3 regions of the Streptomyces sp. NBC_00386 genome follow, and region 2 is predicted to be linked to each of the others. Evidence: predicted binding sites of a transcription regulator. Region 2 holds the regulator's gene; each other region holds the start of a gene.
What was found. Region 2 encodes HrcA, which represses chaperone genes, less so after heat shock. Its sites were predicted from a motif close to TTNGCACTCNGNNNNNCNGAGTGCNAA; they were not measured.

Region 1 (4,160 bases), 2.4 Mb from region 2:
CCAGGACGCGGATTCCGGCGCGGGCCAGCGCGATGGCGTCGCCGCCGATGCCGCAGCACAGGTCGGCGACGGAGCGGACCCCCAGCGCGCGCAGCCGCTCGGCCCGGTGTACGGCCACGGTCGTCCGGGTGGACTGCTCGACCCCGTTCGGGGTGAAGAACATCCGTCCGGCGTCCTCGGCGCCGAACTTCGCCACCGCCCGTTGCCGCAGCCGTGCCTGGCCGAGGGCCGCCGAGACCAGTTCGGCGGGGTGGTCGCGGCGCAGCCGGGTGGCGACGGCCAGTTCCTGTGCCGGTTCGGTGGCGCGGACCTCGTCGAGCAGGGCGCGGCCCTCGGCGGTGAGGAGCGGGGCGAAGGAGACGTCGTTCACCCGGCCATTGTGGGCCAGTCGGTGGACGGTGTGCTTCCGGCGGCGGTGTCGGGGCCCTCGCGGGGGCGGTGAGCTGGGAGGATCCGGCTCCATGCGACACGTACGACAAAATGATAAAACCGGCGCAAACGGGGATGGTGCGCGCCGGGGAGTCGGCGTGCCCGCCCTCGCCCTCGCCGCCTGCGCGGACAGGCTGAGCCTGCCCCAGGCCCGGCGCGCCGGCCAGGGGTACGCGGTCGCGCGCCTGGAGGACTACCCGTGAGGGTGCGGGTGCCGGCCGCCGGGCTGCTCGTGGCGGTACTGCTCAGCGGCTGCGCGCAGTCCGTCGACCCCATCGAACGGCTCGGCAAGAAGGCGGCCCAGCGGGTGCACCCGACGGAGTCGGCGTACCGCCGTTGGGGTCTGGCCACCCCGCTCACCCCCGCGCCGGACGTGCCCGAGCGGACCACCGCGCGCACCGCGGACACCGGACTGCCGCCCGTCGTGAACCAGGTGCGCACCCGCGACAAGGTGGTCTTCCTGACGTACGACGACGGGGCGGAGCGCGATCCGCGGTTCGCCGACATGGTCCGCGAACTGCGCCTGCCGGTCAGCGTGTTCCTCACGGACCGGGTCGCCGGCCCCGGCTACGGGCGCTTCGCCCGGCTGCGCGCGGTCGGCGCGAGCGTCCAGAACCACACCCTCGACCACGCCACGCTGCGCGGTCTGCCCTACGCCGGCCAGCGTGCCGAGATCTGCGGACAGCAGGACAAGCTCACGCGGCGCTTCGGCGTCCGGCCCCGGCTGCTGCGGCCCCCGTACGGCCGGTACGACGACACCACCCTGCGCGCCGCCGCCGACTGCGGGGTCGCCGCGATCGTCCTCGGCAGGACGGCCGACGCGCACCCGCTCCGGCCGGGCGACATCCTCTCCGGCCCCGCCGAACCCGATCTCACGGGCGCCACGCTCCGCCTGCTCCGCCGGATCCAGCGCGAGGGCTTCACCCTGGCGCGGCTGGAGAACTACCTCTAGAAGGCGCCGACCGGAGAGCTGCCCCCCGGGGGGGGCGACCGGAGAGTTGCCCCGGGTCGACGGGAGAGCTGCCGCCGGAGCGACCGGAGAGTTGCCCCCGGGGAAGCGTCCATTCGGTGCGGTCCGGCACGTTCCGGCCCACGCCACGCCGACTGCCTTTGGCACTCCGCTTGACCGAGTGCTAATCACAGTCATAGTCTCAGGTCTGGCACTCCCCCCTGGAGAGTGCCAATAGCGACGGGCAGATCCGGCACCCGCGACGACGGATCCACCTGGTCGCCACCTCAGACAGTTAACCCCGTGAGATCTCCGAAGGGGGAGGTCGGATCGTGACGACCACCAGCTCCAAGGTTGCCATCAAGCCGCTTGAGGACCGCATTGTGGTCCAGCCGCTCGACGCCGAGCAGACCACGGCCTCCGGCCTGGTCATCCCGGACACGGCCAAGGAGAAGCCCCAGGAGGGCGTCGTCCTGGCCGTGGGCCCGGGTCGCATCGAGGACGGCAAGCGTGTCGAGCTCGACGTCGCCGTCGGCGACATCGTTCTCTACAGCAAGTACGGCGGCACCGAGGTGAAGTACAACGGCGAGGAGTACCTCGTCCTCTCGGCTCGCGACGTGCTCGCGATCATCGAGAAGTAATTCACCCGGTAAGGGCGTTCGGGGGCTTCCCCCGGACAACCCCGCACCAAGCATTGCAGTGAACTGCGCCCCTGGCCCCCGCTACTTTCGATGAACCGGGCGCTGGGGGCGCCGTTCGTTTCTCCCAAGTTTTCCGAGAGGGCTGAACCGCTCCCATGGCGAAGATCCTGAAGTTCGACGAGGACGCCCGTCGCGCCCTTGAGCGCGGCGTCAACAAGCTTGCCGACACGGTGAAGGTGACGATCGGCCCCAAGGGCCGCAACGTCGTCATCGACAAGAAGTTCGGCGCCCCCACCATCACCAACGACGGCGTGACCATCGCCCGTGAGGTCGAGGTCGAGGACCCGTTCGAGAACCTCGGCGCCCAGCTGGTGAAGGAGGTGGCGACCAAGACCAACGACATCGCGGGTGACGGTACGACCACCGCCACCGTGCTGGCCCAGGCGCTCGTGCGCGAGGGCCTGAAGAACGTCGCCGCGGGTGCCTCCCCGGCGCTGCTCAAGAAGGGCATCGACGCCGCGGTCAAGGCCGTCTCCGAGGAGCTCCTCGCGACGGCCCGCCCGATCGACGACAAGTCCGACATCGCCGCCGTGGCCGGGCTCTCCGCGCAGGACAGCCAGGTCGGCGAGCTCATCGCCGAGGCGATGGACAAGGTCGGCAAGGACGGTGTCATCACCGTCGAGGAGTCCAACACCTTCGGTCTGGAGCTGGACTTCACCGAGGGCATGGCCTTCGACAAGGGCTACCTGTCCCCGTACATGGTGTCCGACCAGGAGCGTATGGAGGCCGTCCTCGACGACCCGTACATCCTCATCCACCAGGGCAAGATCAGCTCCATCCAGGACCTGCTGCCGCTGCTGGAGAAGGTCATCCAGTCGAACGCCTCCAAGCCGCTGCTGATCATCGCCGAGGACGTCGAGGGCGAAGCCCTGTCGACCCTGGTCGTGAACAAGATCCGCGGCACGTTCAACGCCGTCGCCGTGAAGGCCCCCGGCTTCGGTGACCGCCGCAAGGCCATGCTCGGCGACATCGCCACCCTCACCGGTGGTCAGGTCATCGCCGAGGAGGTCGGCCTCAAGCTCGACCAGGTCGGCCTGGACGTGCTCGGCAGCGCCCGCCGCGTGACCGTCACCAAGGACGACACCACGATCGTCGACGGTGCCGGCAGCAGCGACGAGGTCGTCGGCCGCGTCAACCAGATCAAGGCCGAGATCGAGAACACCGACTCCGACTGGGACCGCGAGAAGCTCCAGGAGCGCCTCGCGAAGCTGGCCGGCGGCGTGTGCGTGATCAAGGTCGGCGCCGCCACCGAGGTGGAGCTCAAGGAGAAGAAGCACCGTCTGGAGGACGCCATCTCCGCGACCCGCGCCGCGGTCGAGGAGGGCATCGTCTCCGGTGGTGGCTCCGCGCTCGTCCACGCCGTGAAGGTCCTCGAGGGCAACCTCGGCAAGACCGGCGACGAGGCCACGGGTGTCGCGGTCGTCCGCCGCGCCGCCGTCGAGCCGCTGCGCTGGATCGCCGAGAACTCCGGCCTGGAGGGTTACGTCATCACCGCCAAGGTCGCCGAGCTCGACAAGGGCCAGGGCTTCAACGCCGCCACCGGCGAGTACGGCGACCTGGTCAAGGCCGGCGTCATCGACCCGGTCAAGGTCACCCGCTCCGCCCTGGAGAACGCCGCCTCCATCGCCTCCCTGCTCCTGACGACCGAGACCCTGGTCGTCGAGAAGCCGGCCGAGGACGAGGGCGACGCCGGCCACGGCGGCCACGGGCACTCCCACTGACGTACAGCGGGAACTCCCTGAGGACGGGGCCGATGCCCCTCAAGGGACGCCGTTCGTCGAACAGCGCTTGACCGCTTCGCCCCGCCGCACCGCGGCGGGGCGAAGTGCTGTCCGGCGGGCGCGCCGACGCGTCTTTGACGTCAGGAACGTCTTGCCTGGTCACGCGGGGGCGCCTTCCGGGAACTGCTGCCGCAGGAGTTCCCCGTCGAGACGGACCGGCATACGGGTGGGACACGGGCGGCGGCATCGGCGGGCACACACCGGCTGGTCTACCGGGCCACCGAGAAGGAAATCGTGATCATCAAGGCTCGCTACCACTACTGAGTGACCATTACGCAGAGGCCTGTGCGGGCTGCGGGC
Region 2 (4,160 bases):
GGGCGTACGGGCCGTGCTCGCGCATGAAGCGGTTGGCCAGCGCTCGCGCCGGGCGTCCGGAGAAGGCGCGTGTGAGCTCCGTGCGTACGTACAGGGGGTCGGTCAGCGCCTGTTTGTGCACGGCGCTCGCGCCGGACTCGGGGGTGGCGAGGAAGGCGGTGCCGAGCTGGGCCGCGTTCGCGCCCGCGGCGAGGACGGCGGCGATCTGGCTGCCGCGCATGATGCCGCCGGCCGCGACGACCGGGATCCCCACGGTCTCGCGGACCCGCGCGACCAGCGTGAGCAGGCCGACGCCCGTGCCGTCCGTCTCCGGGTTGTCCCGGTGGGTGCCCTGGTGTCCGCCGGCCTCGATGCCCTGCACGACGACCGCGTCGGCGCCGGCCCGCTGCACGCCGAGGGCTTCCTCGGCCGTGGTGGCGGTGACCAGGGTGAGGGTGCCCGCGCGCCGCAGCGACTCCAGCACCTCCGGCTTCGGGACGCCGAAGTGGAAGGAGACCGCCGCCACCGGGTTGTCGAGCAGGACGGCGAGTTTGGCGTCGTAACCGTCGTCGCGGCCGTTGTCCGGATCGCCGAGCTCGGTCTCGTACCAGGCGGCCTCGCCGGCGAGCTGGTGGGCGTACACCTCGACCGAGGCGGCGTCCGCGTGCTCGGGCTGCGGCAGGAACAGGTTGACGCCGAAGGGACGGCCGGTCAGCCCGCGCAGCTGCTTGATCTCCTGGTACATGCCGTCGGCGGTCTTGTACCCCGCCGCGAGGAAGCCGAGCCCGCCGGCCTCGGACACGGCGGCCGCGAGCTGCGGGACGGAGACTCCGCCCGCCATGGGGGCCTGCACGATCGGGTGAGGGAAGAGATCGGTCAGCGCGGAGGACATGACGGCATGTTGTCACGTCCCCGGGACAAGTCAGAAACCGGTCGCCCGTCCGGATAGTGCCTCCGACATGGAGGGCACGGGGCGTGTCCCGCCCCGTGCCCCGCTTGGATCAGCGGCCGTTGAAGGCGTCCTTCAGCCGGGAGAAGAGTCCCTGCTGACCGGGCTGGAACTGACCCGTGGGCCGCTCCTCGCCACGCAGCTTGGCGAGCTCGCGCAGCACCCGCTCCATCTCCGGGTCGAGCTTGGTCGGCGTGGTGACCTCGACGTGCACGATGAGGTCGCCGCGGCCGCCGCCGCGCAGGTGGGTGACACCCCGGCCGTGCAGCGGGATCGACTGGCCGGACTGCGTGCCCGGACGGATGTCGACCTCCTCCATGCCGTCGAGGGTCTCCAGCGGCACCTTCGTGCCGAGGGCCGCCGCCGTCATCGGGAGGGTGACCGTGCAGTGCAGGTCGTCCCCGCGCCGCTGGAAGGTCGAGTGCGGCAGCTCGTGGATCTCGACGTACAGGTCGCCGGCGGGGCCGCCGCCGGGGCCGACCTCGCCCTCGCCCGCGAGCTGGATCCGGGTGCCGTTGTCCACACCCGCCGGGATCTTGACCGTGAGGGTGCGACGGGAACGGACCCGGCCGTCGCCCGCGCACTCGTGGCACGGGGTCGGGACGACGGTGCCGAAGCCCTGGCACTGCGGACACGGCCGTGAGGTCATGACCTGGCCGAGGAAGGACCGCGTCACCTGGGACACCTCGCCGCGGCCGCGGCACATGTCACAGGTCTGCGCGGAGGTGCCGGGTGCGGCGCCCTCGCCGTTGCAGGTGCCGCAGACGACGGCCGTGTCGACCTGGATGTCCTTCGTGGTGCCGAAGGCCGCCTCGTCGAGCTCGATCTCCAGCCGGATCATGGCGTCCTGGCCCCGGCGGGTGCGCGAGCGCGGTCCGCGCTGCGACGCCGTGCCGAAGAACGCGTCCATGATGTCCGAGAAGTTCCCGAAGCCGCCCGCGCCGAAGCCGGCGGCGCCGGCGCCGCCCTGCTGGGACAGCGGGTCACCGCCGAGGTCGTAGACCTGCTTCTTCTGCGGGTCCGACAACACCTCGTACGCGGCGTTGATCTCTTTGAACCGCTCCTGCGTCTTCGGATCGGGATTGACGTCCGGGTGCAGCTCGCGAGCGAGCCTCCGGAACGCCTTCTTGATCTCGTCCTGGGACGCGTCGCGGCGCACGCCGAGTACGGCGTAGTAGTCCGTGGCCACTTACGACTCCGCCAGGATCTGTCCGACGTACCGTGCCACCGCTCGTACCGCTCCCATCGTTCCCGGGTAATCCATGCGGGTCGGGCCGACCACGCCGAGTTTGGCTACTGCTTCGCCGCCCGAACCGTAGCCGACCGAGACCACGGACGTGGAGTTGAGTCCCTCGTACGCGTTCTCATGCCCGATTCGCACGGTCATGCTCGAATCTCCGGCCTCTCCAAGCAACTTGAGGAGCACGACCTGCTCCTCCAGCGCTTCGAGCACCGGCCGGATGGTGAGAGGGAAGTCATGTCCGAATCGCGTGAGATTGGCGGTACCGCCGATCATCAGCCGCTCCTCGGTCTCCTCGACGAGTGTCTCCAGCAGTGTGGAGAGCACTGTCGAGACCGTACCCCGGTCCTCCGCCTCGAAGGCGTCCGGGAGGTCCTGGACGAGCTGCGGGACGTCCGCGAAGGGACGCCCCGCGACCCGGCTGTTGAGCCGGGCCCGCAGGTCCGCCAGCGACGTCTCACCGAACGGCGCCGGGCAGTTGATCATGCGCTGCTCGACCCGGCCGGTGTCCGTGATCAGCACGAGCATCACCCGTGCGGGAGCCATGGACAGCAGCTCCACATGGCGCACGGTCGAGCGGGTCAGCGAGGGGTACTGCACGACGGCGACCTGCCGGGTGAGCTGCGCGAGCAGCCGCACGGTCCGGCCGACGACGTCGTCCAGGTCGACGGCACCGTCCAGGAAGTTCTGGATGGCGCGGCGCTCGGGCGCGGTCATCGGCTTGACGCCGGCGAGCTTGTCGACGAAGAGGCGGTAGCCCTTGTCCGTGGGGATGCGCCCGGCACTGGTGTGCGGCTGGGCGATGTACCCCTCGTCCTCCAGGACCGCCATATCGTTGCGGACGGTCGCGGGCGAGACGCCCAGCCGGTGCCGCTCGGTGAGCGCCTTGGAGCCGACCGGCTCCTCGGTGCCCACGTAGTCCTGGACGATGGCGCGCAGCACCTCGAGCCTGCGTTCGCTGAGCATCGCGCACACCTCCAGGAGTCGACTTGGTGGTCTTCGTGGTCTTCGTGGCTTTCGTCTGGCACTCAGCGCACGCGAGTGCCAACGTTCCCCAGCTCAGTGTACGGCGGTGAGGCACGCCCCGGGCAAGGGCGGGCCTGCGATGTCGTGCACGGCACCCGGTCACCGTTAGCGTCGCCGCATGAGGCTGACTTGGGAAGAGCTCGGGTGGGAAAGGCTGGCGCCCCGGGTGGGGCGACGGCGGCTTCCGGGCTGGGACTGCACGGCCGGGCTCGTCGTCGGCGAGGGGGCGGCGCTGATGATCGACGCCGGGTCGAGCCTCGCGGAGGGCGCCGCGCTGTGCGCCGATGCGCGGGCCCTGACCGGCGGACGTGTGACTCATATCGCGCTCACCCACCCGCATTTCGACCACGTGTTCGGTGCCGCGGCGTTCGCGGGCGTGCGGATCCTCGTCGCCGACGGTTCGTCCGAGGCGTACGAGAACGGCCGCGACGAGCTGTGCGCGGACGCGGTGCGCAACGGTCTCGACCCGAGGGCGGCGGAGGAGGCGGCCGACACCCTCGTACGCCCCCGCGGCTTCGTCCGGAGCAGCCGGGACCTGGATCTCGGCGGCGGCGTCGAGGTCCGGCTGGTGCGGACGGGCGAGGGCCACACCGCCCACGACCTCGTGGCCGTCGTGCCCGGCGACCCGGCGGTGGTGTTCTGCGGCGACCTGGTCGAGGAGTCGGGCGAGCCCCAGGCGGGCCCCGACGCCGTACCGTCGCGCTGGCCCGCGGCCCTCGACCGGCTGCTCGGACTGGGCGGCGAGGACGCGCTGTACGTCCCCGGGCACGGGGCGGTCGTGGACGCCGCGTTCGTACGGACCCAACGGGACGCCTTGGCGGCACGTTTCGGCGCGACGGGTTCCGGCACAGCGGGTTCCGGCTGAGCGCGTCCGGTACGCGGGGCCCGGCACGGCGGGGTCCGGCACGGCGGATTCCGGCGTGTCGTGGTGAACGGCGCCGGGCTTCTCCTATCGTCATCCGAATG
Region 3 (4,160 bases), 1.0 Mb from region 2:
TATGTGCACATGCATCAACTGCTCGTCAGCGTCAACCTCCGCACCGGGCGGGGCATTCCGCCGTACCCGCTCCCACCCCTGTGATCCGGGCCACGTCGTGGACCCGGCGTACCCCCGGGAGCCGTCCGGGGGCGGGCCGGGAAACGCCCGAGGGCGGCACCCCCCTTGCGGGAAGGTGCCGCCCTCGGAACGTCAGGACGGTTGATCGACCGGGGTCGATCAGAAGTCCATGTCACCGCCCGGCATGCCGCCCGGAGCGCCGCCGGCAGCGGCCTTCTCCGGCTTGTCGGCGATGACGGCCTCGGTGGTCAGGAACAGCGCGGCGATGGAGGCGGCGTTCTGCAGAGCGGAACGGGTCACCTTCGCCGGGTCGATGATGCCTTCGGCGATCATGTCGACGTACTCACCGGTCGCGGCGTTCAGGCCGTGGCCGACGGGCAGGTTGCGCACCTTCTCGACGATGACGCCACCCTCGAGACCACCGTTGACGGCGATCTGCTTGAGCGGGGCCTCCAGGGCGAGACGCACGGCGTTGGCGCCGGTCGCCTCGTCACCCGTGAGCTCGAGCTTCTCGAAGACCGAGGAAGCCTGGAGCAGGGCCACGCCACCACCGGCGACGATGCCCTCCTCGACAGCCGCCTTCGCGTTGCGAACGGCGTCCTCGATGCGGTGCTTGCGCTCCTTGAGCTCGACCTCGGTGGCGGCACCGGCCTTGATGACGGCCACGCCGCCGGCCAGCTTCGCCAGACGCTCCTGGAGCTTCTCGCGGTCGTAGTCCGAGTCCGAGTTCTCGATCTCGGCACGGATCTGGTTCACACGGCCGGCGACCTGGTCGGCGGAGCCGGACCCGTCGACGATCGTGGTCTCGTCCTTGGTGATGACGACCTTGCGGGCGCGGCCCAGCAGGTCCAGACCCGCGTTCTCCAGCTTGAGGCCGACCTCCTCGGAGATGACCTCGCCGCCCGTGAGGATGGCGATGTCGCCGAGCATGGCCTTGCGGCGGTCACCGAAGCCCGGAGCCTTGACGGCGACGGACTTGAAGGTGCCACGGATCTTGTTGACGACCAGGGTCGACAGGGCCTCGCCCTCGACGTCCTCGGCGATGATCAGCAGCGGCTTGCCGCCCTGCATGACCTTCTCCAGGAGCGGGAGCAGGTCCTTCACGTTCGCGATCTTGGAGTTCGCGATCAGGATGTACGGGTCGTCGAGGACGGCCTCCATACGCTCCATGTCGGTGGCGAAGTACGCCGAGATGTAGCCCTTGTCGAAGCGCATACCCTCGGTGAGCTCCAGCTCCAGACCGAAGGTCTGGGACTCCTCGACGGTGATGACGCCTTCCTTGCCGACCTTGTCCATCGCCTCGGCGATGAGCTCGCCGATCTGGGTGTCGGCGGCGGAGATGGAGGCCGTCGAAGCGATCTGCTCCTTGGTCTCGACATCCTTCGCCTGCTCCAGCAGGGCACCGGAGACGGCCTCGACGGCCTTCTCGATACCGCGCTTGAGGGCCATCGGGTTGGCGCCGGCGGCGACGTTGCGCAGACCCTCGCGCACGAGCGCCTGGGCCAGCACGGTCGCCGTGGTCGTACCGTCGCCGGCGACGTCGTCCGTCTTCTTGGCGACTTCCTTGACCAGCTCGGCGCCGATCTTCTCGTACGGGTCCTCGAGCTCGATCTCCTTGGCGATGGAAACACCATCGTTGGTGATCGTGGGGGCGCCCCACTTCTTCTCGAGGACGACGTTACGGCCCTTGGGGCCGAGGGTGACCTTGACGGCGTCAGCGAGCTGGTTCATCCCGCGCTCGAGACCGCGCCGTGCCTCCTCGTTGAACGCGATGATCTTGGCCATGTGAAGTGGTCCTCCCGGACGGGGTGGATTGCTCCGGATCGTGCCCGCGCCCGCGACGGACGGCCTGCAAGCCTTGTGGTTCCTTGCCCCACAGGCCCGCGGGCCTCGCTGACCCGATCCAAGTTCTGTCACTCTCACTGGGAGAGTGCTAACGCCAATGATTAGCACTCGACCACTGCGAGTGCAAGCGCCTCTCACGAAAACGGGGCCGATGGGCGACCTCCACGCGCGCCCTGGAGGGCGGCCCTCGCGCGGCCCCGCACGGGCACGCTCGCGGGCGCGCGCAGGACAAGCGGAGGACGGCCGGAGGTGGCCGGGGACGTACGAGGGGCCCGCATCCCTGTGGGATGCGGGCCCCTCGTATGTGAGTTGCGTCGGTGGTCGTTCGCGCCCGATCAGACGGCGAGTTTGACCATGTCCGCCTGCGGACCCTTCTGGCCCTGCGAGATTTCGAACTCCACTCGCTGACCCTCTTCAAGGGTGCGGTAGCCGTCCATCTGAATCGCGCTGTAGTGCACGAAGACGTCCGCACCACCGTCGACCGCGATGAAGCCGTACCCCTTCTCCGCGTTGAACCACTTGACGGTGCCCTGAGCCATGCCTAACTCCCCTATTACTGGCCCTTGCACAGATCCACACTTCGCGGATCCGGGTCAGACCTCACCCCCCAACGGTTGGGGGTGTGCGCCGGAACGCGTCGACCGCGGCTGAATGTATCTGTCCAACTGCCCTCTGCAACAGGTCAATCGGACGAGAATTCTGGGCATGGCCGATCAATGATATGCGGAGAATGCGCAAGGATTCGGGGCAAGTCGGGCCCCGCAAATGCCATAAAATGCCCAAAAAGGCGAGCCAGTTTGGCTACTTCTTGTCGGCCCGCGAACGCTCACTCATATGCGTCCGGCATGAAACCAACATCCAAATTGGAGCGGCTTCCCCAACTCTAGCGCGCTCAACCCTACAGAATTGCCCCCTCCGTTTGTCTTACGGAGGGGGCAATTATGTGAACGCACTGTGTTCGGCATTACCGAGGGTAACGATCAGCCTCCGGCGACGGCCGGAATGATCGAGACGCCCACACCGTCCGGAGTCGCCGTCTCCAGGCCCTGCTCGAAGCGAACGTCGTCGTCGTTGACGTACACGTTGACGAAGCGGCGCAGCTTGCCCTGGTCGTCCAGGACGCGCGCGGCGATGCCCGTGTGGTTCTTCTCCAGGTCGCTGATGACCTCGGCGAGGGTCGTGCCCTCGGCCGTCACCTCGGCGGCGCCACCGGTGTAGGTGCGCAGGATGGTGGGGATGCGGACGTTGACGCTCATGATGCGAGGCCAGCCTCTCGGAAGGAGTCGAGGTTCGGGCGGATGGTCGCGGTCAGCCCGGTGTCCGAGGCCACCGCGTCCAGGGTCTTGAGGCCGTCGCCGGTGTTCAGCACGACCGTGGTGAGGGTCGGGTCGAGGAGACCGTTCTCGATCAGCTTGCGGGTGACGCCGACGGTCACGCCGCCGGCCGTCTCCGCGAAGATGCCCTCGGTGCGCGCGAGCAGCTTGATCGCGTCGACGATCTGCTCGTCGTTCACGTCCTCCACGGCACCGCCGGTGCGCCGCGCGATGTCGAGCACGTACGGCCCGTCCGCGGGGTTGCCGATGGCGAGCGACTTGGCGATGGTGTCCGGCTTCTGCGGCCGTACGACGTCGTGGCCGGCCTTGTAGGCGACGGACACCGGGGAGCAGCCCTCGGCCTGGGCGCCGAAGATCTTGTAGGGCCTGTCCTCGACGAGCCCGAGCTTGATCAGCTCCTGCAGGCCCTTGTCGATCTTCGTGAGCTGGGAGCCGGAGGCGATCGGCACGACGAGCTGGTCGGGGAGCTTCCAGCCGAGCTGCTCGCAGATCTCGTACGCCAGGGTCTTGGAGCCCTCGGCGTAGTAGGGCCGCAGGTTGACGTTGACGAAGCCCCAGCCCTCGCCGGCCGGGTCGCCGATCAGCTCGGAGCAGAAGCGGTTCACGTCGTCGTAGTTGCCCTGGATGCCGACGAGCTCGCCGCCGTAGACCGCGGCCATGACGACCTTGCCCTGCTCCAGGTCGTGCGGGATGAACACGCAGGAACGGAAGCCGGCGCGGGCCGCCGCGGCGCCCACGGCGCCGGCGAGGTTGCCCGTGGAGGAGCAGGAGAGGGTGGTGAAGCCGAAGACGCGGGCCGCTTCGATGGCCTGGGCGACGACGCGGTCCTTGAAGGAGTGCGTCGGGTTGCCGGAGTCGTCCTTGACGAAGAGCTTTCCGGCGTCGACACCGAGCTCACGGGCCAGGTTGTCGGCCTGCACG

Region 1: groES (co-chaperone GroES) is a predicted target of HrcA. The motif match lies at 1,540-1,566, and genes of this name have one in related genera.
Region 3: groL (chaperonin GroEL) is a predicted target of HrcA. The motif match lies at 1,971-1,997, and genes of this name have one in related genera.

What each region holds. Positions count from the first base shown of each region.
Region 1 is NZ_CP107950.1:3,956,811-3,960,970, reverse strand. It holds gene OG780_RS17190 (class I SAM-dependent methyltransferase) at 1-370, opposite strand, end outside; gene OG780_RS17185 (polysaccharide deacetylase family protein) at 629-1,381, shown strand; gene groES (co-chaperone GroES) at 1,711-2,019, shown strand; gene groL (chaperonin GroEL) at 2,175-3,800, shown strand.
Region 2 is NZ_CP107950.1:6,328,496-6,332,655, reverse strand. It holds gene OG780_RS27745 (nitronate monooxygenase) at 1-871, opposite strand, end outside; gene dnaJ (molecular chaperone DnaJ) at 981-2,117, opposite strand; gene hrcA (heat-inducible transcriptional repressor HrcA) at 2,118-3,134, opposite strand; gene OG780_RS27730 (MBL fold metallo-hydrolase) at 3,313-4,059, shown strand; gene OG780_RS27725 (DUF3097 domain-containing protein) at 4,158-4,160, shown strand, end outside.
Region 3 is NZ_CP107950.1:5,294,578-5,298,737, reverse strand. It holds gene groL (chaperonin GroEL) at 220-1,845, opposite strand; gene OG780_RS23390 (cold-shock protein) at 2,241-2,444, opposite strand; gene OG780_RS23385 (MoaD/ThiS family protein) at 2,886-3,161, opposite strand; gene thrC (threonine synthase) at 3,158-4,160, opposite strand, start outside.